One region of the Microbacterium sp. AC026 genome, then DNA from elsewhere that is predicted to be linked to it. Evidence: predicted binding sites of a transcription regulator. Region 1 holds the regulator's gene; the other holds the start of a gene.
What was found. Region 1 encodes LexA, which represses DNA repair genes until DNA is damaged. Its sites were predicted from a motif close to TCGAACANNTGTTCGA; they were not measured.
Positions count from the first base shown of each region.

Region 2: the regulator LexA is predicted to act here: its motif matches at 3,942-3,957, upstream of recA (recombinase RecA).

Region 1 is NZ_OZ409857.1:3,472,043-3,486,308, forward strand. It holds gene ftsX (permease-like cell division protein FtsX) at 1-737, shown strand, start outside; partial or broken gene smpB (SsrA-binding protein SmpB) at 823-1,293, shown strand; gene ACZZ93_RS17640 (dipeptidyl-peptidase 5) at 1,299-2,789, opposite strand; gene lexA (transcriptional repressor LexA) at 3,218-3,904, opposite strand; gene ACZZ93_RS17650 (LysM peptidoglycan-binding domain-containing protein) at 4,187-4,549, shown strand; gene ACZZ93_RS17655 (histidinol-phosphate transaminase) at 4,641-5,735, shown strand; partial or broken gene hisB (imidazoleglycerol-phosphate dehydratase HisB) at 5,732-6,348, shown strand; partial or broken gene hisH (imidazole glycerol phosphate synthase subunit HisH) at 6,359-6,985, shown strand; gene ACZZ93_RS17670 (MinD/ParA family ATP-binding protein) at 7,061-8,068, opposite strand; gene priA (bifunctional 1-(5-phosphoribosyl)-5-((5-phosphoribosylamino)methylideneamino)imidazole-4-carboxamide isomerase/phosphoribosylanthranilate isomerase PriA) at 8,735-9,481, shown strand; gene ACZZ93_RS17680 (SseB family protein) at 9,465-10,292, shown strand; gene ACZZ93_RS17685 (DUF1844 domain-containing protein) at 10,341-10,739, opposite strand; gene infC (translation initiation factor IF-3) at 10,971-11,621, shown strand; gene rpmI (50S ribosomal protein L35) at 11,694-11,888, shown strand; gene rplT (50S ribosomal protein L20) at 11,921-12,307, shown strand; gene ACZZ93_RS17705 (TrmH family RNA methyltransferase) at 12,410-13,222, shown strand; gene ACZZ93_RS17710 (response regulator transcription factor) at 13,299-13,967, shown strand; gene ACZZ93_RS17715 (sensor histidine kinase) at 13,974-14,266, shown strand, end outside.
Region 2 is NZ_OZ409857.1:680,408-694,673, reverse strand. It holds partial or broken gene ACZZ93_RS03665 (FtsK/SpoIIIE family DNA translocase) at 1-2,116, shown strand, start outside; gene pgsA (CDP-diacylglycerol--glycerol-3-phosphate 3-phosphatidyltransferase) at 2,116-2,691, shown strand; gene ACZZ93_RS03655 (CinA family protein) at 2,688-3,170, shown strand; gene ACZZ93_RS03650 (helix-turn-helix domain-containing protein) at 3,312-3,620, shown strand; gene ACZZ93_RS03645 (DUF3046 domain-containing protein) at 3,644-3,868, shown strand; gene recA (recombinase RecA) at 4,154-5,197, shown strand; gene ACZZ93_RS03635 (regulatory protein RecX) at 5,593-6,081, shown strand; gene miaB (tRNA (N6-isopentenyl adenosine(37)-C2)-methylthiotransferase MiaB) at 6,168-7,715, shown strand; gene miaA (tRNA (adenosine(37)-N6)-dimethylallyltransferase MiaA) at 7,748-8,686, shown strand; gene ACZZ93_RS03620 (dihydrofolate reductase family protein) at 8,745-9,272, shown strand; gene ACZZ93_RS03615 (GNAT family acetyltransferase) at 9,265-9,741, shown strand; partial or broken gene dapF (diaminopimelate epimerase) at 9,764-10,635, shown strand; gene ACZZ93_RS03605 (HAD family hydrolase) at 10,635-11,285, shown strand; gene ACZZ93_RS03600 (class I SAM-dependent methyltransferase) at 11,304-11,945, opposite strand; gene hflX (GTPase HflX) at 12,014-13,525, shown strand; gene ACZZ93_RS03590 (SIMPL domain-containing protein) at 13,550-14,221, opposite strand.

The DNA.
Region 1 (14,266 bases):
TCTACATGTGCTCCGACATCTCGGAGCAGGACACCTGCGTCGACGGCGGCGCCTCGGAGGAGCAGGTCGACGCCGTGCGAGCACAGCTCGACGGCGAGGCGCTCGCTCCTCTCATCAGCGAGGTCAGCTTCGATTCCAAGGAAGACACGTACGCCAAGCTCGTCGATCAGCTCGGCGAGGACCAGGCGAGCGTGATCTCGCCCGAGCAGGCGTTCGAGGTCTTCTTCGTCACCATGAAGGATCCCGGCCAGTCGCAGGTCATCTCCGAGGCGTTCAACGGTGTCGCGGGGGTGGAGCAGGTCCAGGATCAGCTCCAGTACCTCGAACCCCTGTTCTCCGCCTTGACGGTCGCGACCTACATCGCGGTCGGTATCGCAGCGCTCATGCTGATCGCCGCCATCCTCTTGATCGGCACGACCATCAGGCTCTCCGCGTACGCCAGACGCAAGGAGATCGGGATCATGCGCCTGGTGGGGGCGTCCAACCGCTTCATCCAGACGCCGTTCGTCCTGGAGGGCGTCTTCGCTGCCTTCCTCGGCTCGGCCCTCGCAAGCGCGGCCGTCGTCGCCGGCGTCCACTTCGGCGTCGACGGCTATCTCCGAGGACGCGTGCCGTTCATCACGACCTGGGTGTCGATGCAGGACGCTGCCGTCGTCGTCCCGGTGCTGATCGGCATCGGCGTCGTGCTCGCCGCGCTGTCGGCGGGTTTCGCGATCCGTCGCTGGCTTCGCACCTGACCCGCGCGCCGGTATAGACTGACAGGCTGTCGTGCGCCCGTGACGGGCACCGGAACCATTGCGCGACGCGGATCAGGAGAGAATCATGCCCAGGGAACGCGGGGAGAAGGTCGTCGCGACCAATCGTCGCGCACGTCACGACTACAACATCGAGAAGTCGTACGAGGCGGGGATGGTGCTCACCGGCACCGAGGTGAAGTCACTGCGCCAGGGGCGCGCGAACCTGAGCGACGGATATGCGTTCGTCAAGGGGAACGAGGTCTTTCTCGACTCGGTGCACATCCCGGAGTACTCGCAGGGCCACTGGACCAACCATTCGGCGAAGCGCGTCCGCAAGCTGCTGCTGCACCGTGAGGAGATCGCGAAGCTGCAGCACGCGGTCTCCGCCGGCGGCTACACGCTGATCCCGCTGAAGCTGTACTTCTCCGACGGTCGCGCCAAGGTCGAGATCGCTCTCGCCAAGGGAAAGCGCGAGTTCGACAAGCGCCAGACCCTCCGCGAGCGTCAGGACACCCGCGAAGCCGAGCGCGCGATGCGCCTGCGCAACCGCGTGGGGAGTGATCAGCGCGCGGGCGTGAATCCGAACACGCGTCCGAGGAAAGCGAGCTCCCTCTCGAGGGCGTCGATGATCGTCTCGCTCGACCGGAAGCCATGGCCCTCACCCGGGTACAGCACGTACTCGTGCTCCACACCACTCGTCGCCAGCGCATCGCGGATCGCCTCGGACTGTGCCGGTGGCACGACACGGTCGTCCGCACCCTGCATCAGCAGCACCGGCACGTCGATCCGGTCGGCGTGTGTCAGGGGCGAACGCGCGATGTAGAGTGCCTCCGCCTCGGGCAGCGGACCCACCAGCCCCTCGATGTAGTGCGCCTCGAAGTCGTGGGAGTGCGCGCTCAGCATCCGCAGGTCGACCACTCCGTATCGGCTGATCCCCGCGGCGAACGTCCCTCCCCGCACCAGCGACGAGAGCACTGTCCAACCACCCGCCGAGCCGCCTCTGATCGCGATGCGGGCGGGATCCGCGAGCCCGGCATCGGCGAGGCCGCGGGCCGCTGCGATCACGTCGTCGACGTCGACCACGCCCCATCCGCCGTCCAGCCGTTCGCGGTACGCACGGCCGTAGCCCGTCGATCCGCCGTAATTGACGTCGAGCACGCCGATGCCGCGGCTCGTCCAGAACGCGACGGCGGCGGACGCCGCGCCGGTCACATGCGCGGTCGGGCCGCCGTGGACGAGCACGATGTAGGGCGGGAGCTCGTCATCCGCGGCCGGAGCGTGGGCCGAGGGATTCGTCGGCGGGTACGCGAAGGCATGGACGGGCCCGTGCGAGCCGTCGACCAGGACCTCGGATGCGGGCGGCATCCACGCAGGATCGGTCGGCGCAGCCCCCGCGACGGCCTCGACGCGACCCGTGTCGACGTCGACGCACCAGACCCCGGGTTCTGTCGTCGAGCTGTTTCCGGAGAGCAGCACGCGGGAGCCCGCGACATCGTCGACACTCACGTGGCCGTCTGCGGGGAGGGGAATGCGGTGGGCGCTGCCGTCGGGGTCGATGACGACGACCCGGTCGCGACCGTTCGTGCGCACAGCCACGACGCGACCGTCGGCGAGCGGGCGGTACCAGCGATTGCCGAGCACCCAGAGGCCGTATCCCGTGTCGGCGTCGTCGTCGATGATCTGCTCCGCCGTGCCGACCGCCTGGGCTCCGCTGACACGCTGTCGGTGCAGAGCCCAGCGGCCCGAGGGATCGTCGGAGTACACGATCTCGTCGTCAGCCGTCCACTCGGGCTGCAGCGCGGCGCGAGTGGACAGCTCTGTGCGCGCGGTGCCGTCCGAGATCACCAACGACGCTCGCTGCCACGGCATCCGATCGCCGGACCACTCGACCCACGCTGCACGAGAACCGTCGGGAGACAGTGCCGGATGAGCGTAGAACGACTCGCCTTCGACGAGGGTCTTCAACAGCGCAGGCCGGTCGGATGCCGACCCGTCGGTCGGGATCTCGACGATGGCGCGTCGGTGAGGGGAGACGGACAGATCCTCCCGCACGGCGAACAGGCGGCCGCTCTGCAGACGCAGACCGCCGTGCGCCGGGCCCGGGGTGTCAGAGGAACGGGTGCACCGCCGCGGGGCATGCGGTGCACGCGCTGATCCTTGGCATCGACGAAGTACAGCGTGCCGTCGGCATCCGCGGTCCACGCCCCGCCGCCGTACTCGTGGACGCGAGACCGAGCACTCCATGGCGCGGGGAGGATCTCGGCACCCGTCGAACTTCGCACGGTCAGGCGACCGCCCTCGGCAGGGATCGACTCACCCCACCAGATCTCGTCAGCCACGAAGGCGCTGCCATCGATCCGCGGAGACGACGCGGCGATCCGGTCGGGGGTGAACGGAGAGGTCCAGGTACCGAACGGCGACGACATGGTTCGAGCCTATGGTGCGTCGACGCCCGCCGTCACCGGCAGGGTGGGAGGGAGTCAGACCGCGCGCAGCACGGCGACGATCTTGCCGAGGATGACGGACTCGTCGCCGAGGATCGGCTCGAATGCGGAGTTGCGAGGCAGCAGCCAGGTGTGGCCGTCGCGTCGACGGAGAACCTTCACCGTCGCCTCGCCGTCGAGCATGGCGGCGACGATCTCGCCGTTCTCGGCGCTGCTTTGCGACCGCACCACGACCCAGTCGCCGTCGCAGATCGCCGCATCGATCATCGATTCGCCGGACACCTTGAGCATGAACAGGTCGCCCTTGCCGACGAGCTGCCGGGGGAGCGGGAAGATCTCCTCGACCTGCTGGTCGGCGGTGATCGGGACACCTGCGGCGATGCGGCCGACGAGCGGCACGAGCGCCGCATCGCCCACGGGGGTCGCCACATCGGCGGGATTCTCTCCGCTGGTGCCGGGGAGGTCGATGAGCACTTCCATGGCACGGGTCTTGCCGGGGTCGCGTCGCAGATATCCGCTCAGCTCGAGCTGGCCGAGCTGGTGGGTCACGCTGGACAGCGACTTGAGGCCCACGGCGTCGCCGATCTCTCTCATGCTCGGCGGGTACCCGTGACGGCTGATCGACGTCTGGATGACCTCGAGGATCGCCATCTGCTTGGGACTCAGGCTCTTGCGGCGACGGGTGCGCGGGACGTCGGCGTCGGGGGCGGAGATGTCGCTCATGGTGCTCCTCAGGTGTGCGATTCCGGCGTCTCAGTTCGAATGTCGGAGGCCCGTGGTGGGGTGTTGACATCGAAACCGTATCCGAGAATCGCGCCGAAGTGGAAGATCTGTTCGAGCGTGTCGGCCTATTCCCGGACTTCTGTTTCGAAGAACGCTTGACAGATGTTCGAATTCGAAGATAACTTCGGAACGTAGCTTCGCATTCACGGCTCCCGGCCGAGGCGCGAATGCGAACGCTACGCCAACTTCACCGCCCACGCGGTAGATGCAGAGGAGCACGACATGAGCACCATCACCTTCAGCAGTGCAGCAGTCCTTCCGGCTCGTCCGGCGACGCGGCTCAAGCTGACGGCGCGCGGTCGACGTGTCGTTCTCGCTGTCGCGGCCGTGCCGCTCGCAGCCGGGATCGCATTCGCCGCACTCAGCGGCGGCAGTGCGATGGCCTCAGGCGAACAGACCGCCACGGCATCGTTCGCGACGGTGACGGTGATGCCCGGCGACACGCTGTGGTCGATCGCCGAGAGCGTGGCCCCCGGCGCCGATCCGCGCGACGTGATCGGCGACATCACGCGTCTGAACCTGCTGCGCGGCGGCGAGCTGCAGATCGGCCAGGAGCTGGCGATTCCGGCGCAGTATTCGGAATGAACCCGTGAGGGCCGTTCGATCGAGCGGTGCGGCGCGGATGCGCGTTCACACTCCGTCACCACGGGCGTCTGTGTAGCGAAGGCGGCCTACCATGGGAAGGGTGACTGCATCACTCGCCGACCTCCCTCTTCGCGACGACCTCCGAGGGCTCACGCCCTATGGAGCGCCGCAAGCGCCTCTTCCGATCGCACTCAACGTCAACGAGAACACGCATCCGGTTCCCGACGCGGTCGCCAGTGACATCCTGGACGACATCGCGGTCGCGCTCCGCGATGTCAACCGCTACCCGGATCGCGAGTTCACCACGCTCCGGGAAGGGTTCGCGGAGTACCTCGGTCATGGTCTCGAACCGGCTCAGATCTGGGCGGGCAACGGGTCGAACGAGGTCCTTCAGCACATTCTGCAGGCATTCGGCGGGCCGGGCCGCACGGCGTTCAGCTTCGCCCCGACCTACTCGATGTATCCGCTGATCTCGAAGGGCACCGGAGCGCGCTGGGTCGCCGGCACCAGGCAGCCCGACTACACGATCACCCCCGAAGAGGCGGCATCGCAGGTGCGAGATGTCGATCCTGACGTCATCCTGCTGTGCTCTCCGAACAATCCGACAGGCACGCCGCTGGGCCTCGACGTCGTCGAAGCCGTGTACGAGGCGTCGAACGGAATCGTCGTCGTCGACGAGGCGTATCAGGAGTTCGCGCCGCACGACGCGGCATCGGCTCTGACCCTTCTCGAGGGGCGACCGCGGCTCGCCGTCTCCCGCACGATGAGCAAGGCCTTCGCCTTCGCGGGTGCCCGCGTGGGGTACCTCGCCGCGGATCCTGCCTTCATCGACGCTCTGCGGCTCGTGCGCCTGCCGTACCACCTCAGCGCTCTCACGCAGGCCGCAGCCGTCGCCGCTCTGCGCAACTCCGACGTGATGCTCGGCATGGTCGAGGAGATCGTCGAGCAGCGGGATCGCATCTCCGCGACGCTCGAGGCGCTGGGGTACACCCCGCATGAGTCCTGGTCGAACTTCGTCCTGTTCGGGGGTGTCGCAGAGCCCCAGAAGGTCTGGCAGCAGCTCTACGAGCAGGGTGTTCTCATCCGCGACGTCGGGATACCCGGGCACCTCCGCGTCACCGCGGGCACCGAGGCGGAGACCACGGCATTCCTCGATGCCCTCGCCTCGATAGGATCGGCTTCATGAGCAGCCCCGCCCAGACCCCGCGCACCGCCACGCGTGTGCGCAGCACGTCGGAGTCCACCGTCGAGCTCGAGCTGAACCTCGACGGCACTGGTGCGAGCCGTATCGACACGTCGGTGCCGTTCTTCGATCACATGCTGACTGCTTTCGCGAAGCACTCGCTCACGGACCTCACTGTGCGCGCCTCGGGGGACACGCAGATCGACGCACACCACACCGTGGAGGACATCTCGATCGTTCTCGGTCAGGCCATCCGTGAGGCGCTGGGCGAGAAGTCCGGCATCTCGCGATACGGCGACGCTCTCGTGCCGCTCGACGAGGCGCTCGCTCAGGCTGTCGTGGACATCTCGGGGCGTCCCTATCTCGTTCACACGGGGAGCCTGTCGGTTTCGAGCACCACCTCATCGGCGGCCACTTCACCGGTTCGCTCGTGCGCCACACGTTCGAGGCCATCACCTTCAACGCGGGACTCACGGTGCACGTACGCGTTCTCGGGGGCCGCGACCCCCACCACATCGCCGAAGCCGAGTACAAGGCATTCGCTCGGGCGTTCCGCCAGGCCAAGGCCCTCGACCCCCTGGTCGACGGCATCCCGTCGACGAAGGGCGCACTGTGAGCAGGGCTCCCGGGTCGCCGTCTTCGACTACGAATCCGGCAACGTCCACTCGGCTGTCAAGGCGCTCATCGCCGCCGGTGCTGATGCGGTGCTGACGCGCGACCGCACGGAGGCGCTCGAGGCAGACGGTCTCGTGGTGCCCGGAGTCGGGGCGTTCCAGGCCGTCCGCGATGCGCTCTACGCGCACGGCGGCGACGAGATCATCGATCGCCGGCTCGCAGGCGGGCGCCCGGTGCTCGGCATCTGCGTCGGCATGCAGGTTCTGTTCGCGCACGGTGTCGAGCGCGGGCACGATTCCGAGGGTCTCGGCGAATGGCCGGGAGCGGTCACGGAGCTCAACGCGCCGGTGCTGCCGCACATGGGGTGGAACACGGTCGAGCCGGGCGCCGAATCGGTGCTGTTCAAGGGCATCGAGAACGAACGCTTCTACTTCGTGCATTCCTACGCCGCGCAGTCGTGGGAGCTCGATGTCATCCCGCCGTTCCCTCAGCCGGTGCTCACGTGGTCGACGTACGGCGATCCGTTCCTCGCTGCGGTCGAGAACGGGCCGCTCTCCGCGACGCAGTTCCATCCTGAGAAGTCCGGCGAGGCCGGAATCCAGCTGCTCCGCAACTGGGTCGACAGCCTTCGGTCCTGACGCGTCGGCAGCCCGCTGAGCCGCCGTCGATCCGAACCTCGGACGACCGGTCCGTCGGGTCCTCTGCCGAACGGCTCAGAAGCCTCGGGCGACGGCGGCCGCGGCAGAGAGCCACGACCGCTGCGTCGGCGCCGCAAGTGCACGAAGACGGAGGTGACCGTCGACCATCTCCCGATCGAAGGGGATGCCGACGACTTCGCGCGCGAGCGGCTGATATCCGGCGATGACGTCTGCGACTTCGGCGGGGGATGCCTTCGGGTCCGCCTGGCTGACGACGACCACTGACTCGCGAGCCAGCCGTGCGGATCGCTCGTCGCGGTCTTCGAGTGCCTCGAGCAGTAGCGCCCCGGCCTCGGCATGGTCGTCACGTGTCGTCGTCGCCACGACGATCTGGTCGGCGAGGTCGATCATCCGCAGCCACATCGGATCGGACTCGTCGTTGCCGGAGTCGATGATGATCAGACGGTAGAACTTGGCCGCGATCGCGTGGATGGAGTCGACGTCACTGGGCCGGAGCCGATTCTCGTGGGCCAGTCGGACGGGCTTCGACCGCAGGACGTCGTATTTCTCCTGCGGCTGGTGATGCACGAAGTGCGCGAGGTCGGCTGACTGTCCCTGGGCTCCCAGCAGGCGCTGGGTCTGCGGAAGCAGTTCGAGCAGCGTGCGCTCGTGCGCCCCCGTCTCGGTGCGCCAGCCGAGGGTGCCGCGGGTCTGGTTGTTGTCCCACGCGAGAACCCCGGCGCCGCCGTACTGCGCGAAGACCGCCGACAGCAGCACGGTGGCAGGTGTCTTTCCCGCCCCGCCCTTCCCGTTGACGACAGCGACGGTGCGGGGGCCCGGCCAATGGCGGCTCACCGCGTGCTCGTCGTCGCGGACGGCGCGTTCGCGAGCGCTCGGGCCGAGGGTGAACCCGACGCGGTTGAGCAGCCCGCGACCGCCCTGACGCGCTGGCTCCTCACGGCGCTCCTCCTGAAGGAACGAGCGACGCCCCACGCCCTGCTCGCGCTGCTGACGACGCGAGGATGCCGAGGACGCCGACTCTGCAGCGGCGGCGTTGGGCGCGGACGGGGCCGAGGCGGGCACCGGCAGCGGCGGAGCGGGCGGTACGTCGGAAGACTGGGGGCGCGGCGCCGTGGCCGCCGGAACGGCGGGCCGCGCGGTGCTGTCCTGAGTCGAAGAGCTCTGCTGTTCCGACCACGCGGTCGAAAGCGATCCGGTCGCAGCGGGCGCTCCGGAAGGTGCCGGCGTCGTCGGTACCGCAGGGGCTGCGGGCGATGCGGCTGAGGGCGCGGGCGGTACTGCAGGGGCGGCGGGTGGCGCAGCGGGGACCGAAGGCGGTGCGGAGATCGGCACAGCGGGCGTGGCCGGTCGCGCATCATCGGAAGGAGGAGCTGCGGCGGAGGCGGCTGCCCATGCCGCTGCGGCTCGTGTTCCCGGCGCGGGGGCGGGCTGGGGTGCCGGTCGGGGGTGCGGGGCTGTGGGCTCCGCGTCGGGTCCAGTCGGCATCTGAGCGCGCTCATCCGGAGTCTCGGGAGGCAGCGCATTCCCGCGTCGCAGGGGTCCGCCTCCTCGCGCTTCCGCATCGCGCACCATGGAACATCTCCTCACACACCGAAACAGGGGCGTCATCGAGGCTACCGCGTGGCACGGGAGGTTCTCTGCTGTCATCGTTTTGGAGCGGGCCGATACGCGGGCTAGTGTCGATTCTCGTGCCGACGAATCGGTCTCTCCATCTCACCTGAGGACGTCATGAACGACTTCGCGCAGTCTCCCGCTCTCACCCTTCTTCCCGCCGTCGATGTCGCCGGGGGCAAGGCCGTCCGCCTCACTCAGGGTGAGGCCGGCACCGAGACCAGCTACGGCGACCCGCTCGACGCCGCGGGGGAGTGGGTCACACAGGGGGCGAAGTGGATCCATCTCGTCGACCTCGATGCCGCTTTCGGACGCGGCAGCAACGCACCGATCCTCCGCAAGGTCATCAAGCAGTTCAAGAACGTCAACGTCGAGCTGTCCGGCGGCATCCGTGACGACGCGACGCTCGAGGCGGCTCTCGAGAGCGGCGCGACCCGCATCAACCTCGGCACGGCCGCGCTGGAGAACCCCGAGTGGGCCGCCGACGTGATCAGCCGTTACGGCGAAGCGATCGCTGTCGGACTCGACGTCCGCGGTACGACGCTGGCCGCTCGCGGGTGGACGAAGGAGGGCGGCGACCTCTGGGAGGTGCTCGAGCGCCTCGAGGATGCCGGCTGCAGCCGTTACGTCGTGACCGACGTCACCAAGGACGGGACCCTCAAGGGGCCGAACCTCGAGCTGCTGCGCGAGGTCACAGCCCGCACCCCGAAGCCCGTCGTGGCATCCGGAGGCATCTCGAACCTCGATGACATCGTGGCGCTCCGCGAACTGGTGCCGCTGGGCGTCGAAGGCGCCATCGTCGGCAAGGCACTCTACGCCGGCGCGTTCACGCTGGCTGAGGCGCTGGATGTCGCAGGGGACTGACGACGCCGGGGACCACGGTCCCCACGACCGTCATGGGTCGCACGAGCACCCGTCCAGCGATCGGGGCGACTCGGCCGGTGTGCCCTGGGAGGGCCGCAGCTTCCAGTCGAACCCTCATGCCGCCGACGACGGATCGGCCGACCCGGTTCTGCTCGACGCGCTGCTGCGTTTTCGGGCGGGCGACGGTGCTCAGACCGAGGTCGTCGACGCGTTCCGTTCGGCGCGGGTCCTGATCCCGCTCATCGCCGAGAAGGGCGAGGAGGGCGTGGCGCCGAGCGGTCTCGCTGTCGACAAGACTCAGGAGCTCTCGATCGTGACGGTCGCGGCTCCCGACGGTCGTCGCGTGCAGCCGGTGTTCTCGTCGGTCGAGGCGATGCAGCGCTGGGACGCGACGGCCCGTCCGATCCCGGTGGAAGCCGTGCGCGCCGCTCTCGCAGCGTCGGCGGAGGAGACGGATCTGATCGTTCTCGACCCGACGTCGGACACCGAGTTCGTCCTCCGTCGTCCCGCGGTGTGGGCAGTCGCGCAGGGTCATCGGTGGGAGCCGAGCTTCCTCTCGCCCGAGGTCTTCACTGCTCTGCAGGAGAGTGTCGCGCATGAACTCGCCGTGATCGACGTCGCCGTCGCGGCCGGAGACCCGGACGCTCGTCTGCGCGGACCGGAACTGATCGTCATCCTCGAGCTGGTCGACGGGCTCGAGCGCGAGGTGCTCGACGCCGTGCTCGCGCGCCTGGCGCAGCGGTGGGCGGCGGATGATCGTATCGCGGTGCTCGCCGACTCTCTCACCGTGAAGCTGCGTCGCTCGGCCTGACCGGCTCGGTGCTGCCACCGACCGGTCAGCCGCAGCGGCCGGCAGTCCCTAGTTGACCGGGCCTGTCCACTTCTCGCCCGGACCCTTGCCGATCGGGTCGGGAATGGTCGACGCCTCGCGGAACGCGAGCTGCAGCGAGCGCAGCCCGTCTCGGAGGGACCGCGCGTGCATGTCGCTGATCTCCGGTGCGCCGGCGGTGATCAGCCCGGCGAGGGCGTTGATGAGCTTGCGCGCCTCATCGAGGTCGAGCTGCTGCGCCGCGTGCGGGTCGTCGGCGAGGCCGAGCTTGACCGCCGCGGCACTCATGAGGTGGACGGCTGCGGTCGTGATGACCTCGACCGCCGGCACATCGGCGATGTCCCGCGTGGCGGAGGACGCCGCCTCCTCCTGCCGTGCCCAGCGCTCTTCGCGCTCGCGTGCAGCCTCATCCGATGCCTGGTTCGTCACTTCGCCTTGCCTTCTGTTAGACTTTGTCGGGCTCCGGAGCGTCATGCTCCGGTACGAAAGAGGATTCACTTCCCACCCGCGCTTGCCGTTCCAGGCTACCGGGTCTTGCACTCCACCGGATCGCGTCGTCAGACGGGGTCCGGCAGGCAGGGTGCGGAGCCGGCGTCTGAATGCCGGTGGGTGGGACGATTCTGATTTCGCCCGGGGTGCTGACAGCATCCTGGTGGCCGAATCCCATCGTCTAAGGAGCTACGCATCAGCGATCCCCGCACCAATGAGCGCATCCGCGTCCCCGAGGTCCGCCTCGTCGGTCCCGCGGGTGAGCAGATCGGCGTCGTCCGCATCGAGGCGGCGCTGCGCCTTGCGCAGGAAGCAGATCTCGACCTCGTCGAGGTCGCGCCCAACTCGAAGCCGCCCGTGGTCAAGATCATGGACTACGGCAAGTTCAAGTACGAAGCCGCCCAGAAGGAGAAGGAAGCTCGCCGCAACCAGGCGAACACCATCCTCAAAGAGGTCCGCTTCCGCCTGAAGATCGAGGCGCACGACTACACGACGAAGCTCAAGCGCGCCGAGGGCTTCCTCAAGGCCGGCGACAAGGTGAAGGCCATGATCCTGTTCCGTGGTCGCGAGCAGTCGCGTCCCGAGCAGGGCGTCCGTCTCCTCCGCAAGTTCGCCGAGGATGTCGCCGAGCTCGGAACCGTCGAGTCGAACCCGACCATCGACGGCCGCAACATGGTCATGATCGTGGCTCCGCTCAAGAGCAAGTCCGAGGCGAAGCAGGAGCAGAATGCGGTTCGCGACGCCCAGCGCGCAGCGAACAAGCAGGCCGCCCGCGAAGCCAAGACCGAGGCCGACGAGCCGGCCGAGGCCGCAGCGGAATAACTCCCGCCCCCAGACTCCCGCACCGCGGGTTGACACCGTCGCCTGAGAAGGCGCCATACGAAGGAAGAGAAGATGCCGAAGCAGAAGACCCACTCGGGTGCTAAGAAGCGCTTCAAGATCACCGGCAGCGGCAAGCTGAAGAAGCAGCAGGCCGGAATGCGCCACAACCTCGAGCACAAGTCGAGCCGTCGCACCCGCCGCCTCAACCAGGACCAGGTGCTGTCGAAGGCTGACACCAAGGTCGCGAAGAAGCTTCTCGGTCGCTGACGCGCCCGAACGCACGATAGGAACACAGGAAAATGGCAAGAGTCAAGCGGGCGGTAAACGCCCACAAGAAGCGTCGGGTCATCCTCGAGCGCGCCTCCGGCTACCGCGGTCAGCGTTCGCGCCTCTACCGCAAGGCCAAAGAGCAGGTCATCCACTCGCTGGTCTACTCGTACCGTGACCGTCGCAAGCGCAAGGGCGACTTCCGTCGTCTCTGGATCCAGCGCATCAACGCCGCTGCACGCCAGAACGGCATCACGTACAACCGCTTCATCCAGGGCCTCGGTCTCGCGGGTGTCACCGTCGACCGTCGCATGCTCGCCGACCTCGCGGTCAACGACGCAGCGACCTTCACGACGCTGGTCGAGACGGCGAAGAAGGCTCTGCCTTCCGACGTCAACGCCCCGAAGTCGGCTGCGTAAGCAGCTCTTCACGACAGAGGACGCTCTCCTTCGGGAGGGCGTCCTCTGTCGTTCGCCCGGCGTTTGCGCAGGAACGGTCCTGCCGTTCTCTAGACTGTGAACGTGCTGGAGAACCCCCGTTCGCCCCGAGTCCGTGCCGTCGCCAAGCTGACCAAGCGCAGCGCGCGCGCCGAGACAGGGCTCTACCTCCTCGAAGGTCCCCAGGCGGTTCGCGAGGCGCTGACCTATAGTCCTGAGGCGATCGTGGAGCTGTTCGCGACCCCGACCGGCTGGGAGAAGCATCCGGACATCCGCGCGAAGGCATCGGATGCCGGCATCGACGTGGAGTACGTCACGGAGTACGTGCTGAACGCGATGGCCGACACAGTCACTCCGCAGGGGCTGGTGGCCGTCGTCCGGCAGGCGCCCACGTCGGTGCGGGACATCTTCGCGGCATCCCCCCGTCTGGTGGCGATCTGCGAGGAGATCAGGGACCCGGGAAACCTCGGCACGATCATCAGGGCCGCCGATGCGGCGGGAGCCGACGCCGTCGTGCTGACGGGTCGCACGGTCGACCCCTACAACCCGAAGGTCGTGCGCGCCACGACAGGTTCGCTGTTCCATCTGCCCGTGTCCGTGGGCGCAGAGCTCTCGGATGTGGTCGAGAAGGCTCACGCCGCCGGACTCCGGATTCTGGCCGCGGACGTCAAGGGCGAGGATCTTCTTCATGCGCGGGCGGACGGAGTGCTCGCCGAGCCTACGGCGTGGCTGTTCGGCAATGAGGCGCGCGGTCTCGAGGACGAGGCGCTCGCGCAGGCCGACCAGGTGCTGAAGCTGCCGATCTTCGGCCGCGCCGAATCCTTGAACCTCGCCACGGCAGCGAGCGTCTGCCTGTACGAGAGCGCGTTCGCGCAGCGGGCGGCATCCTCGGCCTGATCCCCGGCGGACGAGCGGCCGCCCGTCCTGCTGGTAGGTTTGTCCCTGCTCGAGCGGAGAAGGGGACCCAGGGTCGATGCAGATTCTGATCGTGGAGGACGACGAGCGTGTCGCCGCTGCACTCGAGGCCTTCCTCGCGCGATCCGGGTACGCCACCGTGCGAGCTGCGGACGGAGCCTCCGCGCTGCAGGAACTGGGTGCGGACACCGAGGTGGTGCTCCTCGACCTCGGTCTGCCCGATGTCGACGGCATCGATCTCTGCCGTCGGATCCGCGCACGCTCCGAGGTGCCGATCGTGATCGTCACCGCACGCAACCAGGTCACGGAGCGCATCAGAGGGTTGCGTGCCGGCGCTGACGATTTCGTCGTCAAGCCCTACGACGTCCACGAGCTCCTCGCCCGGATCGAGGCGGTCACACGACGCTCTCGACCCGTGCGGCCGGAATCCGAGGCGCGCGTACGTCTGCAGGATGGCGAGATCGAGATCGACCTCGTCGCCAGGCAGGTGATCATCGGACGCGCTCCCATCGAACTCACTCGCAAGGAATTCGACATCGTGGCGGTGCTCGCCCGGTACCCCGGCGTCGCCGTGCCGAAGGAGAGACTCATCCGCGAGGTCTGGAACACCGACTGGCGCGGCTTCGGGCACTCGCTCGAGGTGCACGTCGGCGCGATCCGCAAGAAGGCGGGTCAGCGGCATCTGATCGAGACCGTGCGCGGTGTCGGCTATCGGTTGGCCGGGTAGCGTTCGATGCGCAGACGTCTCGTCGTCGTCTTCCTGGTGCCGCTCGTCGCCATCCTGCTGTCGTTGGGCGGCGCCACGGCGTGGAGCGCGACCCGCAGCATCCAGCAGGCCTTCTACACCGAGCAGCTCGGTGACCTCGGGTATTTCGTGACCAGCGCGCGGCAGGCGCTGCGGTCGGGCAGCGCGACGGTGATCGATGCGGAGGTCGCCCGCTTCCACGAGGTGTACGGGATCGATGTGATCGTCTTCGATCTTTCCGGTGGGGTGTGGTCAGCGCGCGACGGCGGCGGCGAAGTCCT
Region 2 (14,266 bases), 2.8 Mb from region 1:
TCGTCCTGGCCCTGCTGGCGGGACTCAGCATCCTGATCCTGACCAAGACTCCGCCGAACCGTATCGGGCAGCGCCTAGGCGACCTCTACGCGTGGATGTTCGACGCTGAGCGTACCGAGAAGCCTGTGAAGGAAGCCGCGGCGATCGACGAGTCCGACAAGGTCGACGACCCTGACGTCCTTCCCTGGTGGCGGCGGAACAAGACCGGCCGTGAGGAAGACCCCGACGAGGGGACGCTGGGCTCCGACGACATCACCGCGCTGCTGACGACCTCCGAGCCGACTCCGGCTTACGATCAGGCCGTCGTCGTGGAAGATCCGTACGACGCGGCGACGGAGGTGCTGACGGACGTGCGGTCCGTGACGGAATCCCTGGCAGGGCAGCAGACCACCGCATTGCTCGACGACGAGTCCGACACAGGAGAGATGCCGGAGCTTCCGGGTCTCGACGGCTTCGGCACGGCAGGGCCGGGGAGCGAGGCCCCCAGGCCCCCGTCGCCCCGTACGTGCTGCCGTCGCCAGGTCTTCTGGTCGAAGGGCCTCCACCGGTCGCGCGCTCCGAGGCGACCGACAAGGTGATCGAGCAGATCACGAGCGTGCTGACGCAGTTCAAGGTCGACGCGAAGGTCACTGGTTTCTCGCGTGGCCCCACGGTCACCCAGTACGAGGTCGAGGTGGGGCACGGCGTCAAGGTCGAGAAGATCCTCCAGCTGAGCAACAACTTCGCGTATGCGGTCGCATCGAACGATGTGCGGATCCTCTCGCCGATACCCGGAAAGAGCGCGATCGGAATCGAGATCCCGAACGCCGACAAGGAGATGGTCGCGCTCGGCGATGTGCTCAGGTCTCCGGCAGCGCACAAGAGCACCCACCCGATGACGATCGGCGTCGGAAAGGACGTCGGTGGGAACATCGTCATCGCCAACCTCGCGAAGATGCCTCACCTGCTTGTCGCCGGTTCCACCGGCTCCGGAAAGTCGAGCTTCGTCAACTCGATGATCACGAGTCTGCTCATGCGCGCCCGACCCACGGATGTGCGGATGGTCCTGATCGACCCCAAGCGCGTGGAGCTGACGAGCTACGCCGGGGTGCCGCACCTGATCACACCCATCATCACGAACCCCAAGAAGGCGGCGGAAGCGCTGCAGTGGGTCGTGAAGGAGATGGACATGCGGTATGACGACCTCGCGTCGTTCGGGTTCCGTCACATCGACGACTTCAACCGTGCCGTCCGCGCCGGCGAGGTGGAGCTTCCTGTGGGAAGCGAACGCGTGCTCAAGCCCTACCCGTACCTCCTCGTCGTCGTCGACGAGCTGGCGGACCTGATGATGGTCGCCCCGCGCGACGTCGAGGACTCGATCGTCCGCATCACCCAGCTCGCACGCGCGTCCGGTATCCACCTCGTGCTCGCGACGCAGCGACCCAGCGTCGATGTTGTGACCGGTCTGATCAAGGCGAATGTCCCCTCACGCCTCGCGTTCGCCGTCACGAGCGTCACAGACAGCCGCGTGATCCTCGACAGCCCCGGCGCCGACAAGCTGATCGGACAGGGCGATGCGCTGTTCTCGCCCATGGGGTCGTCCAAGCCGTTCCGATTGCAGGGTGCGTGGGTCGATGAGAAGGAGATCGACGCGGTCGTCAAGCACGTGACGCGTCAGGCTCGTCCGGACTACCGCGCCGACGTCCAGGAAGCGCTGGAGCCCACGAAGAAGAAGGAAGTCGACGAGGACATCGGCGACGATCTCGAGCTTCTTCTCGCCGCGGCCGAACTCATCGTGTCGTCGCAGTTCGGGTCAACGTCGATGCTGCAGCGCAAGCTCCGCGTCGGGTTCGCGAAGGCCGGTCGCCTGATGGACCTCCTCGAGTCGCGAGAGATCGTCGGCCCGTCAGAAGGATCCAAGGCGCGCGATGTGCTGGCGACGGCCGAACAGCTGCCCCAGGTCATGGCGAAGCTGCGAGGCGACGACACTCCGCCGAAGCCGCCTGCCCCCTCCTCGGCCGCGACTGCTGCCGGAACGCCGCACGACCCGGTCGAGGCGCAGTTCCAGGGACTTCCTGTGGTCGAGGCTGAAGACGATGGCGACGAAGACGCCTGGGGACTGACGGGACGCGACTGATGGCCATTCCACGGCAGCTTCCCAACGCGATCACGGTCGCGCGCATACCGCTCGCGGTGATCTTCTTCGTCCTTCTGCTGATCGGTGGCACGTTCGGACTCGACGACATCGCTGTCCGCTGGATCGCCGCCGTTCTCTTCATCGTCGCGATCTCGACCGATTGGGTCGATGGCTATCTGGCCCGCCGCTACGAGATCGTCAGCGATTTCGGAAAGCTCTGGGACCCGATCGCCGACAAGCTGCTCACCGGCGCCGGTTTCATCGGTCTCGCGATACTCGGCGAGCTGAACTGGTGGCTGGTGATCATCATCCTCATCCGGGAGTGGGGCATCACGATCCACCGTCTCATGGTGGCGAAGGAGCACGTCGTGGCTGCGGCCTGGATGGGCAAGATCAAGACGGCAGTGCAGGCGGTGGCCCTGTCCTGGGCGCTGCTTCCGTTGCACGTCGTGATCGGGCTGGAGCCGTGGCTGCTCGTGACCGCGATCCTGATGGTCCTCGTGCTGATCCTCACCGTGGCGAGCGGAATCGACTACATCGTCGCGCAGGTGCGAGGCGCGCGGCAGCCCTCGTGACATCTGCGTCGGCCGTGCTCGCCGCGCTGGTCGAGCGTGGCTGGACGCTCGGTGTCGCGGAGTCGTTGACGGGCGGTGCTCTCGCGGCCGAGTTCGTCTCCGTGCCGGGGGCGTCGGCCTCGCTCCGCGGAGCGATCGTCGCGTACGCCACTCCGGTGAAGCACACGCTGCTGGGCGTCGACGACGCGCTGCTCGACGCGCACGGTCCCGTGCACCCCGACGTCGCTCTTCAGATGGCGGCGGGGGCGCGCGGTGCGTTGAACGTCGACGGGGCCCCTGCCGACGTCGGCGTCTCGACCACGGGTATCGCGGGGCCGGACTCACCTGACGGTCAGCCGGTCGGCACGGTGCATGTGGCCGTGGTGACGCCGGATTCCTCGGTGACGGAGGTGTTTCGATTCGACGGTGATCGTACCGAGGTGCGGGCGCAGGCGGTCGACGCGGCGATCGATATGCTCGCTCGGGTTCTGCGGGAATAGGGGATGGGTGCGCTCCGTTATGTCCTATGTGCTCACACCGAAAGCACAGCGTGCGAAGGTAGATTTTGTGAAGGTCGGTAGGACTAGACTGGCGGTCTCTTCGAGGGAGACCTCGAGAAGGCGATCTGGGAGGAGGTTCCGATGATTCTTGTACGACAGGAAATCGGCGATGTGCTGAGGGACTTCCGCCTGCAGAAGGGGCGGACGCTCCGGCAGGTTGCAAGCAAGGCTTCTGTGGCGCTGGGCTATCTCAGCGAGGTCGAGCGGGGCCAGAAGGAAGCATCGAGTGAGATTCTCGCCTCGGTGGCTGACGCTCTGGATGTTCCCATCTCGATCATCATGCGCGAGGTCGGCGACCGGATCTCGGTCCTCGAAGGCATTCAGGTCTTCCCTGATGTCGTTCCGGACGATCTCGTGGCTTCTGTCGAGCCCGAGCTGTCGCTCCACTGAACGTCGGACTCTCATAGCCTCTGATGCGACGTAGTGAGTTCCTCCGCGCAGTCGATGCGGAATTCGGCGGTCGCGGGTCATCTCTGATCAGCGACCTCGTTCTGACTCAGCTCGCCGGGCGCACTGCCGACGAAGCGCTGGACGCTGGCGTCGCACCGCGCGAGATCTGGCTGGCGCTGTGCGCCGAGACGGATGTCCCCCTGGAGCGGCGACACGGTGCAGGTCGTCTGGAGCCGCGCAAGCGATGACCCTCTGAGGTGTTCGCGGCGAGGGCCGCGTTCGAGGCGGTTTCGATTTGCGACACGCCGCGACGGCGTGTCGTCGAATATGTGTTCGAAACCGGCGTAGTCTTCTGCACAAGTGGTTCAGAGACGTTTCTCTCCCTGTTTCGCGGTGCTGACGACGCAATGTCGGAGGCTCCTCTTACGGTGAAGAACAAGCCGAAGAGCCATACGCCTTGTCGGAGAGTTCCGCCCAGCCGGGAGGACCGCGACAGCCTACAGGCGGCACCACGCGAGCATAAGGAGCACGTCATGCCATCACCCGCTGACCGCGAGAAGTCCCTCGAGACCGCCCTCGCCCAGATCGATCGTCAGTTCGGAAAGGGCTCGGTCATGAGACTGGGCAGCGACGAGCGTGCGCCTGTCGCCGTCATTCCGACCGGTTCCATCGCTCTCGATGTCGCCCTCGGCGTCGGAGGACTGCCGCGTGGACGAATCGTCGAGATCTACGGTCCTGAGTCGTCGGGTAAGACGACGCTCACCCTCCACGCGATCGCCAACGCTCAGCGCGCCGGCGGAATCGCTGCCTTCATCGACGCCGAGCACGCGCTCGACCCTGACTACGCCGCGAAGCTCGGTGTCGACATCGACGCCCTTCTCGTCTCGCAGCCCGACACGGGTGAGCAGGCGCTCGAGATCGCGGACATGCTCGTCCGCTCCGGGGCGATCGACCTGATCGTCATCGACTCTGTGGCCGCGCTCGTGCCTCGAGCCGAGATCGAGGGCGAGATGGGTGACTCCCACGTGGGTCTGCAGGCTCGTCTGATGTCTCAGGCGCTGCGAAAGCTCACCGGTGGGCTCAACCAGACGAACACCACGATGATCTTCATCAACCAGCTGCGAGAGAAGATCGGTGTCTTCTTCGGCTCGCCGGAGACCACCGCGGGTGGAAAGGCGCTGAAGTTCTACGCGTCCGTCCGAATGGACATCCGCCGAATCGAGACGCTGAAGGACGGCACCGACGCAGTCGGAAACCGTACGAGGGTCAAGGTCGTGAAGAACAAGATGGCTCCGCCGTTCAAGCAGGCTGAGTTCGACATCCTCTACGGCGTCGGCATCTCCCGTGAGGGCAGCCTGATCGACTTCGGTGTGGAGCACGGCATCGTCAAGAAGTCCGGGTCCTGGTACACCTATGACGGTGATCAGCTGGGACAGGGCAAGGAGAACGCGCGAACGTTCCTGCTCAAGAACCCCGACATCGCGCTGGCGATCGAGACCCAGATCAAGCAGAAGCTCGGCATCGGAGGAGCCACCGAGGCACCTGCTGACGAGCTCGCCGAGCGCCGCCCGGCATGATCGTGATGGTTCGCGGTTGTGGCGCAACCGGAGTGAACCATGAGTGATGGCGGGGGCGAGCCTCAGGAGCTCGCCCCCATCATCCCTCTGTTCGGCCGCGATTCCGCGCGGATGAAGCCGGTCGATCGAAGTACTGCCGGGTCCGATGCAGTCACCCCCGCGCCGCGGAAGACGCAGGCCTCGTGGAATCGACGGCGGTGGGAGTCGCATCCACCGGCGACTCGGCTCCAGCTCCACTCGTCGACTCTCGTGGGCCCAGCGAACGGCATCCTGCTCGAGGCGCTGCGGCTCGGTCTGCACCCCGATTGCGTGCACTGCAACCACACGACGACGACTCAGCAGATGAGAGCGGAGTCGATCCGTCGAAGCTGCGTGTCGACGCCGAGGAGCTTCTCGTGCGCAAGCTGAGGGCTCGATCGCTCTCTTTGTCCGAGGCGCGGATGGTGCTCAAGGGCTACGAAGAGAACGGCGTCCGGCTCGACTCCGGATCGATCGACGACGTGATCGACGACTTCTGTCGCCGCGGCTACCTCGATGACGCGGTTCTCGCCGATCAGCTCGTGATGTCGGGAATCGAGCGAAAAGGACAGGGACGGGTCGCTCTGTCGCGAGCGCTCTCGCAGCGGGGGATTCCCCGCGATGTGATCGACGCGGCATTGGGCGACGTTCCCGACGACGACGCGGAGCGTGCACTCGAGTACGCTCGCTCGAAAGCACGATCGATGTCCCGCCTCGACCCGGATACTGCTCTGAGACGCCTCGTCGGTCAGCTATCACGTCGCGGGTACAACGGTTCTGTCGCGATGACGGCTGCGAAGACGGCCCTCGCCGAGGGTTCTTCCGGCTCTTCCTCGTCGCGGGTCCGATTCGTCGATTCGGACTGACACCGGGGAGGGCGCGCACCTCGCCCGGCGCCGGCCGGTCAGCGGCAGCGGCAGCGAGGGGGAACCGCTCGTACAATGGGGAGATCATGACTATCCCGCGCAGTGAACCGACGATCATCGCGTCGTCGTCAGCCGCAATCGACCGTGACGGGCGCCAGCGTTCGTACGAGGTCCGCACCTTCGGCTGCCAGATGAACGTCCACGATTCCGAACGTCTCTCGGGCTCGCTCGAAAGTGCGGGATACGTCCGAGCCACGGACGGCGCCGAGGCCGATGTCGTGATCATCAACACGTGCGCAGTTCGCGACAATGCCGCGGGCAAGCTCTACGGGACCCTCGGTCAGCTCGCTTCGGTGAAGCGCCGCAAGGACGGCATGCAGATCGCCGTCGGGGGCTGTCTCGCCCAGATGGACAAGCAAGCGGTTCTCGACAAGGCCCCATGGGTCGATGTGGTCTTCGGCACGCACAACATGGGGTCGCTTCCCGGCCTTCTCGAGAGAGCGCGACACAACGGTGACGCCGAGCTGGAGATCCTCGAGTCGCTCGAGGTGTTTCCCTCGACGCTCCCGACCAAGCGCGACTCTGCGCACAGCGGGTGGGTGTCCATCTCGGTCGGATGCAACAACACGTGCACCTTCTGCATCGTTCCGAGCCTTCGCGGCAAGGAGAAGGACCGCCGTCCGGGTGACATCCTGAACGAGATCCGCCTCCTCGTGGAGGACGGTGCCATCGAGGTCACCCTCCTCGGACAGAACGTCAACTCCTACGGCGTGGAGTTCGGCGATCGCCAGGCATTCGGCAAGCTCCTGCGCGCGGCGGGCGAGATCGAAGGACTCGAGCGCATTCGCTTCACGAGTCCTCACCCGGCTGCGTTCACCGACGACGTGATCGACGCGATGGCTGAGACTCCCACTGTGATGCCGCAGCTTCACATGCCGCTGCAGTCCGGCAGCGATCGCATCCTCAAGTCCATGCGTCGTTCCTATCGCAGTGAGAGGTTCCTCGGAATCCTCGACCGCGTCCGTGATCGCATTCCGCATGCCGCGATCACCACCGACATCATCGTCGGGTTCCCCGGTGAGACCGAGGCGGACTTCGAGGACACGATGCGGGTGGTCGAACAGGCCCGCTTCTCGAGCGCCTTCACCTTCCAGTACTCGATCCGTGAGGGCACACCGGCGGCGACCATGGAAGACCAGGTTCCGAAGGCCGTCGTGCAGGAACGCTACAACCGGCTCATCGCGCTGCAGGAGCGCATCTCGCTCGAAGAGAACCAGAAGCAGATCGGCCGCGAGGTCGAGGTCCTCGTCTCGACGGGCGAGGGCAAGAAGGACGCCGAGACGCATAGGCTGACCGGCCGGGGAGAGGACAACCGCCTCGTGCACTTCGAGGTGACCCCGGGGTCGGCTGTTCCCCGGCCCGGTGACGTCGTCTCGGTGACCATCACCCATGCGGCTCCGTTCCACCTGCTCGCCGATGACCCGACGGGCTCCTCGCTCAAGATCCGTCGCACGCGCGGCGGGGACGCGTGGGATCGCGCCCAGGCGGAATCGTGCGCCGTGCCGGCGCCTGCGGCGCCCGACGGCACGCGGGCGGTGTCTCTCGGCCTGCCGACGCTGCGCGTCGGCAGGTGACCGCTGCTCGCGACGAAGCCGGTATCCAAGGGATGACGGGTACGGAGCCGGGCGGCACGCACGATGCGCCGCGGCTCTGGGCAGTCGTCGGCGCGACGGGGACGGGCAAGAGCGATCTCGCGCTCGATCTCGCCGAGGCGCTACGCCGGCGGGGCAACGCAGCCGAGATCGTGAACGCCGATGCGATGCAGCTCTACCGCGGAATGGACATCGGCACGGCGAAGCTCGCCGCCGCTGACCGACGCGGCATTCCGCACCACCTCTTCGACGTGCGCGAGGTCGACGAGGAAGCGGCGGTCGCCTGGTATCAGCCTCTTGCGCGCTCCGTGATCATCGATATCCAGCGCCGTGGTGCTAACGCCATCCTCGTCGGCGGCTCCGGGCTCTACGTCTCCAGCGTCGTCTTCGACTTCGCCTTCCCGCCGCGCGACCCGGTCATCCGCGCTCGGCTCGAACGCGAGCTCGAGGACGAGGGTGCGGGGGCGATGCTCGACCGGCTGAGAGCGCTCGACCCGGCCACGGCGGCGCGCGTCGACCCCCACAACGGGAGACGGGTGATCCGCGCCCTCGAGGTGCTCGAGCAGGGCAGCGCCACGCACGGTGCCGCTCTGCCGGAACAGCCGTCGCTCTGGCAGGCGGACACCCGACTGATCGGTCTCCATGTCGAGCGCAGCGTCCTCGTCGAACGGCTCGACGCACGGGTCGAACAGATGTGGCGTGCAGGCCTCGTCGACGAGGTGGCGGGGCTCCGGCGGCAAGGGCTCGAGGATGGCGTCACTGCGCAGCGTGCCATCGGCTACTCCCAGGCTCTGGGGCAGATCGACGGGCGGCTCAGTCAAGACGAGGCGATCGCCGAGACGCAGGCCCTCACGCGTCGGTATGCCCGACGTCAGGTGTCCTGGTTCAAGCGGTATCCGGGTCTCACCTGGCACGAACCCCCGGTCGACGCGACGGCACTCGTCGAGTCCTGAGTCGACATCTCCCTCACCGCCATCGCGCGATGTCGGTGACCGATGAGAAGGTGGATGCATGGCCACCCACTTCTACACGGCGAGCAGCCTCGACGGTTTCATCGCGACTGACCAGCACTCCCTCGATTGGCTCCTCAAGCAGGACATCGACGCCGAAGGACCGATGTCCTATGGGGCGTTCGAGAAGACGATCGGGGCGCTGGCCATGGGGGCATCGACCTACAACTGGGTCATGCAGCACGAAGAAGGGCGCTGGGGCTACGAGCAGCCGACCTGGGTGTTCACGCACAGGGAGCTCGAGATTCCCGTCGGCGCCGACGTCCGCAAGGCTCAGGGCGATGTGACCGCCGTTCACTCCGAGATGGTCGCTGCCGCCGGCGGCAAGGATCTGTGGGTCGTCGGCGGCGGAGACCTGGCCGGGCAGTTCGCGGATGCGGGTCTTCTCGATGAGGTGTGGGTGCAGTACGCGCCGGTCACTCTCGGATCCGGGGCGCCCCTGTTGCCGCGGATGCTGGACCTCGAGCTTCTCGACGTGGCTCGCAACCGCAACTTCATGTGCGGGCGTTACCGCGTGCGCCGTGGCTGAGGCGTCAGCTCCTCGGCGCGCAGTCGAGAGCTGGCCGGTCCGGGCGTTCGATCGGGCGGACACCGAGGCGGTTGTCGCGCTCTGGGACGAGGCCGGGCTCACGCGCCCGTGGAACGATCCGCGGCTCGACATCGAGCGCAAGCTCACGGTGCAGCCGGAGCTGTTTCTGGTCGTCGAGAGCGCCGAGCCCGAATCGAGCTCAGCATCGATCCTCGGGACGGTCATGGCCGGCTACGACGGCCACCGCGGCTGGCTCTACTACCTGGCGACCGCCAAGTCGCACCGCCAGCGGGGGATCGCGCGAGCACTCGTGCACGAGGCCGAACGGCTTCTCGTCGCCATGGGCTGCCCGAAGGTGCAGCTCATGGTCAGGGAGGGGAACGAAGGCGTCCTCGGTTTCTACGACGACCTGGGCTACGAACGATTCTCCGTGTCGAACACGGGCAGACGCCTGATCGTCGACGCCTAGCCGAGATCTCTAGACTGGACGAATGGTCGCATTCACCAAAGGGCACGGTACGGGCAACGATTTCGTGATCATCGCCGACCCCGACGGCTCACTGGAACTCAGCTCGGAACAGGTCGCAGTGCTCTGTGACCGGCACCGCGGCATCGGAGCCGACGGCATCCTTCGTGTCGTGCGCTCTGCAGCGATCGTGGACGGGCGGGCGTCACTCGCTGAGGAGCCGGCAGCTGAATGGTTCATGGACTACCGCAACGCCGACGGATCGATCGCCGAGATGTGCGGCAACGGCATCCGCGTCTTCGCGCACTATCTCGTGCGCTCCGGGCTAGCCACGATCCAGCCCGGCTCGACGCTCCCGATCGGAACCCGAGCGGGCGTGCGCGACGTGACCCGCAGTGAGACGGGATATCAGGTGGATCTCGGCCTGTGGAAGCTCTCCGGCGACGACCCTCTTGTCACGGCGGACGGGCTCCCCGTCACGCGCCCGGGGCTGGGCATCGACGTCGGGAATCCTCATGTGGTGGTCGCCCTCGCATCCGAGGCGGAACTCGCCTCACTCGAACTCCACCGTGCTCCGGTGCTCGAACCCACCCCGCCCGCGGGTGCGAACGTCGAGTTCGTCGTCCCGGGTGAGCCGCTTGTGCGGGACGGGATCGGGCACGTCTCGATGCGCGTCTCCGAGCGCGGTGTGGGGAGACTCTCAGCTGTGGCACGGGTGTGGCGGCCACAGCTCTGGCGGTGCGCTACTGGGCAGGTGCGAAGGCGCCCGACAACTGGCGGGTCGAGGTGCCGGGTGGCACGCTCGGCGTGCGCATGTTCCCCGCGGAGGACGGCGAGCACGTCGCGCTGTCCGGCCCCGCGCAGCTCGTGTTCAGCGGCGAGGTCGACCTGATCTGATGGGCGCGACCGGTCCGCTCGATCTGGTCATCTTCGACTGCGACGGAGTCCTCGTCGACAGCGAGCGGCTCTCGATCGAGGTGGACCGGCGGGTGCTCGCCGATCTCGGGTGGGAACTGTCCTCGGACGAGATCGTGCACCGGTTCGTCGGACGTTCTGCCGCCTACTTCCGCTCGGAGATCGAGTCGTTCCTCGGGAGCCCGCTTCGCGATGACTGGGAGGCGACCTATCAGCCGTGGTACGTCGCTGCCTTCGCTGAGCTGATCGCGGTGGACGGCGTCGAGCGCGCACTCGACGAGATCGTGACGGCCACGTGCGTGGCTTCGAGCGGTACCCATGCGAAGATCCGGAGAACGCTCGGGATGACCGGTCTCCTTCCGCGATTCGAGGGAAGGATCTTCAGCGTGGATGACGTGGTCGTCGGTAAGCCCGCCCCGGATCTCTTTCTGCACGCCGCAGATCGGCTCGGGGTGCACCCCGAACACTGCGCGGTCGTCGAGGACAGCCGGTTCGGCGTCCGCGCCGCTCGATCCGCCGGGATGCGGGTATACGGCTACGCCGGCGGGCTCACCCCAGCCGAGTGGCTCGAACAGGAAGGAGCCGTCGTGTTCGCCGACATGCGCGACCTTCCCGACCTTCTCGGTCGCTGATGTCGCTGCGGCGAGACGTCAGACGAGAGCGATCGGCTCGGTGGGTGGGGTGCCGTGCTTGCGCACCTTGAGGATGCGATAGCCCTTGGAGGTCGCGGTGCGGTGCACGCTGAAACCAGGATGGAACGTCGAGCCGATCCACCGTTGCAGCGAATCCGCGCCGAGGTTGCGCTGCACGACGAGCCACGCGTCGCTGCGCTCGTCGAGGCGGGGGATCCACTTCTCGAGCAGGCCGTGAAGCTCGTTCTTGCCGACGCGGATCGGAGGATTCGAGCGGATCGAGCGGAAAGTCACGTCAGCGGGAACATCCTCGGGCAGTGAGGCGTTGACATTCTTGAGACCATGAGCCGCGGCGTTGCGACGCACGAGATCCAGAGCCCGCTCGTTCACATCGACCGCCCATACGGTCGCATGGGGCGCGGCCAATGCCATCGACAGCGTGACCGGTCCCCACCCGCTTCCGAGGTCGAGAAGATGGCCTCCCGGCGGAACCGGAGGCGTGTTTGCGAGAAGGACGGCAGTACCGGCATCCAGCCGATCCGGGCTGAAGACGCCGCCAGCAGTGGTGACGTCCAGCTCTCGGCCTGCGAGCGTCACACGGATCGATCGCAGGTTCTCGGGGCTTGCCGGGGCCGCGGTGAAGTAATGGTCGGACCCCATACCGTGAGCGTAGCGGACAGCGCGGGCTAAGGTTAAGGCTCGCAACAAAACCCAGAGATAAGGGACGGATGACGGAGACCAGCACACACTCCACAGGTGACGAAGCAGTCGATCGCGTTCTCGCGAATGCGGAGAAGCGGACGGAGGCACGAGTCTTCGGCGCCGCTCAGGCGCTGCAGGACCAGTCCACCGCGTCACACGCGTTCTCGGACGGCGACCAGTGGGACCTCGAGGATCGTCATGCGCTGCGGCGCGTCGGCGGTCTCTCCACAGAACTCGAAGACGTCACGGAGGTCGAGTACCGCCAGCTCCGACTCGAGAACGTGGTGCTGGTCGGCGTGTATCCGCAGGGCGCTCAGGAAGACGCGGAGAACTCGCTCCGCGAACTCGCAGCCCTCGCGGAGACCGCAGGAGCCGTCGTCCTCGATGGCGTTCTGCAGAGGCGACCGCACCCGGACGCCGCGACCTACATCGGGCGCGGCAAGGCGCAGGAGCTGAAGGACATCGTGGCGGCCACGGGCGCGGACACCGTGATCGCCGACACGGAACTCGCCCCCAGCCAGCGACGAGCTCTCGAGGACGTGGTCAAGGTCAAGGTCATCGACCGCACCACCGTCATCCTCGACATCTTCAGCCAGCACGCCAAGAGCCGTGAGGGCAAAGCCCAGGTCGAACTCGCGCAGCTCGAGTACCTCCTGCCGCGCCTGCGCGGCTGGGGTGACTCGATGAGCCGTCAGGCGGGTGGCCAGGTCGGTGCCGGTGGTGCCGGAATGGGCTCCCGTGGCCCCGGTGAGACGAAGATCGAGCTCGACCGTCGCCGCATCCGCACCAAGATGGCGCTCCTTCGTCGGCAGATCCGTGACTTCGGCCCGGCGCGAGAGGCCAAGCGTGCCGAGCGCAAGCGCAACACGATTCCTTCCGTGGCCATCGCCGGATACACCAACGCCGGCAAGTCGAGCCTTCTCAACGCTCTCACGAGCGCAGGGGTGCTCGTGGAGAACGCACTGTTCGCGACGCTGGATGCGACGGTCCGCCGCTCGGAGACGTCGGACGGGCGTGTGTACACGCTGACGGACACCGTCGGCTTCGTCCGCAACCTTCCGCACCAGCTCGTCGAGGCTTTCCGATCCACGTTGGAAGAGGTCGGCGACGCCGACGTCGTGCTGCACGTCGTTGACGGATCTCACCCCGATCCCGCCGGTCAACTGCAGACCGTGCGGGACGTCATGGGCGACGTCGGTGTGCGTGATATGCCCGAGCTCGTGGTGTTCAACAAGGCCGATCTGATCGACGACGACGAGCGTCTCGTGCTGCGAGGCCTCGAGCCCACGGCGCATTTCGTCTCATCCCGGTCGGGCGAGGGCATCGAAGAGCTTCGAGCGGCGATCGAAGAGGCGCTTCCGAAGCCGGCCGTGGAGGTGCACGCGGTCGTTCCCTATGACAGGGGTGATCTGGTCGCGGCGATCCACGAGACAGGGATGCTGCTGGCGGTGGACCACAGCGAGCAGGGCACAGTCGTGCACGCGCGTGTGTCGGAGCGACTCGCCGCCGATCTGGCGCCGTTCGCGATCGACGCCTGACCGCTTTGCGGTGCGGTGCGCGGTTCAGCGCGCGACGAATCGCGCCTCGACCGTTGCGGAGATGACGATCTCGTCGGGTTCGTAGTCCATCGACGGCCCGCCCACGTCCTGGGACTCCTGCATCATCGCCCCGCGCATCTTGGGCATGCCCGCGAGCGGCTGAACGGGTGCGGGGGCGATCAGCCCGACATCGGCGATCTCGACGGGAACGACGGAACCGAGTCCGAGCGCTGTGGCGTATGCCTGCGCGCGAGTCACGGCCGCTCCGACGGCCTGCGCCGCGACCTCCCGTTCGACCCGGGACCTCGTCTCGGCGGTGAGGTGCCAGTCGACCCAGCCGACCTCGACACCGTCCCATGCCGAGACCTCGGACACCCAGAGCGAGAGCGCCGAGGCTTCGGCGAACGTCGCAGTCAGATCCACGCCGGCGTAGTGAACGGGCGCGAGCTGCGTGCCCTCCGAGTTCCACGGGCGCTCGGCGCGCACGGACAACCGCTTGCTGGACCAGTCGACCACGATGCCCGTGTCCAGCCGCGCGGTGATGCTCTCGCGCACCGGCTCGGTGAGATGCATCACGCTATCGACCACTCCTGCGCGGTCGGCGCCGTCTGCGCGGACACTGACGTGGATGGTGGCGCGCTCGGGCGCAACTCGCGCCTCGTGCTCGCCGCGGACGGTGACGGTGACTTCGCTCATGTCGTGACTCTACGCCAGGGCATGGAATGGCGAAGGCCTCGCGAA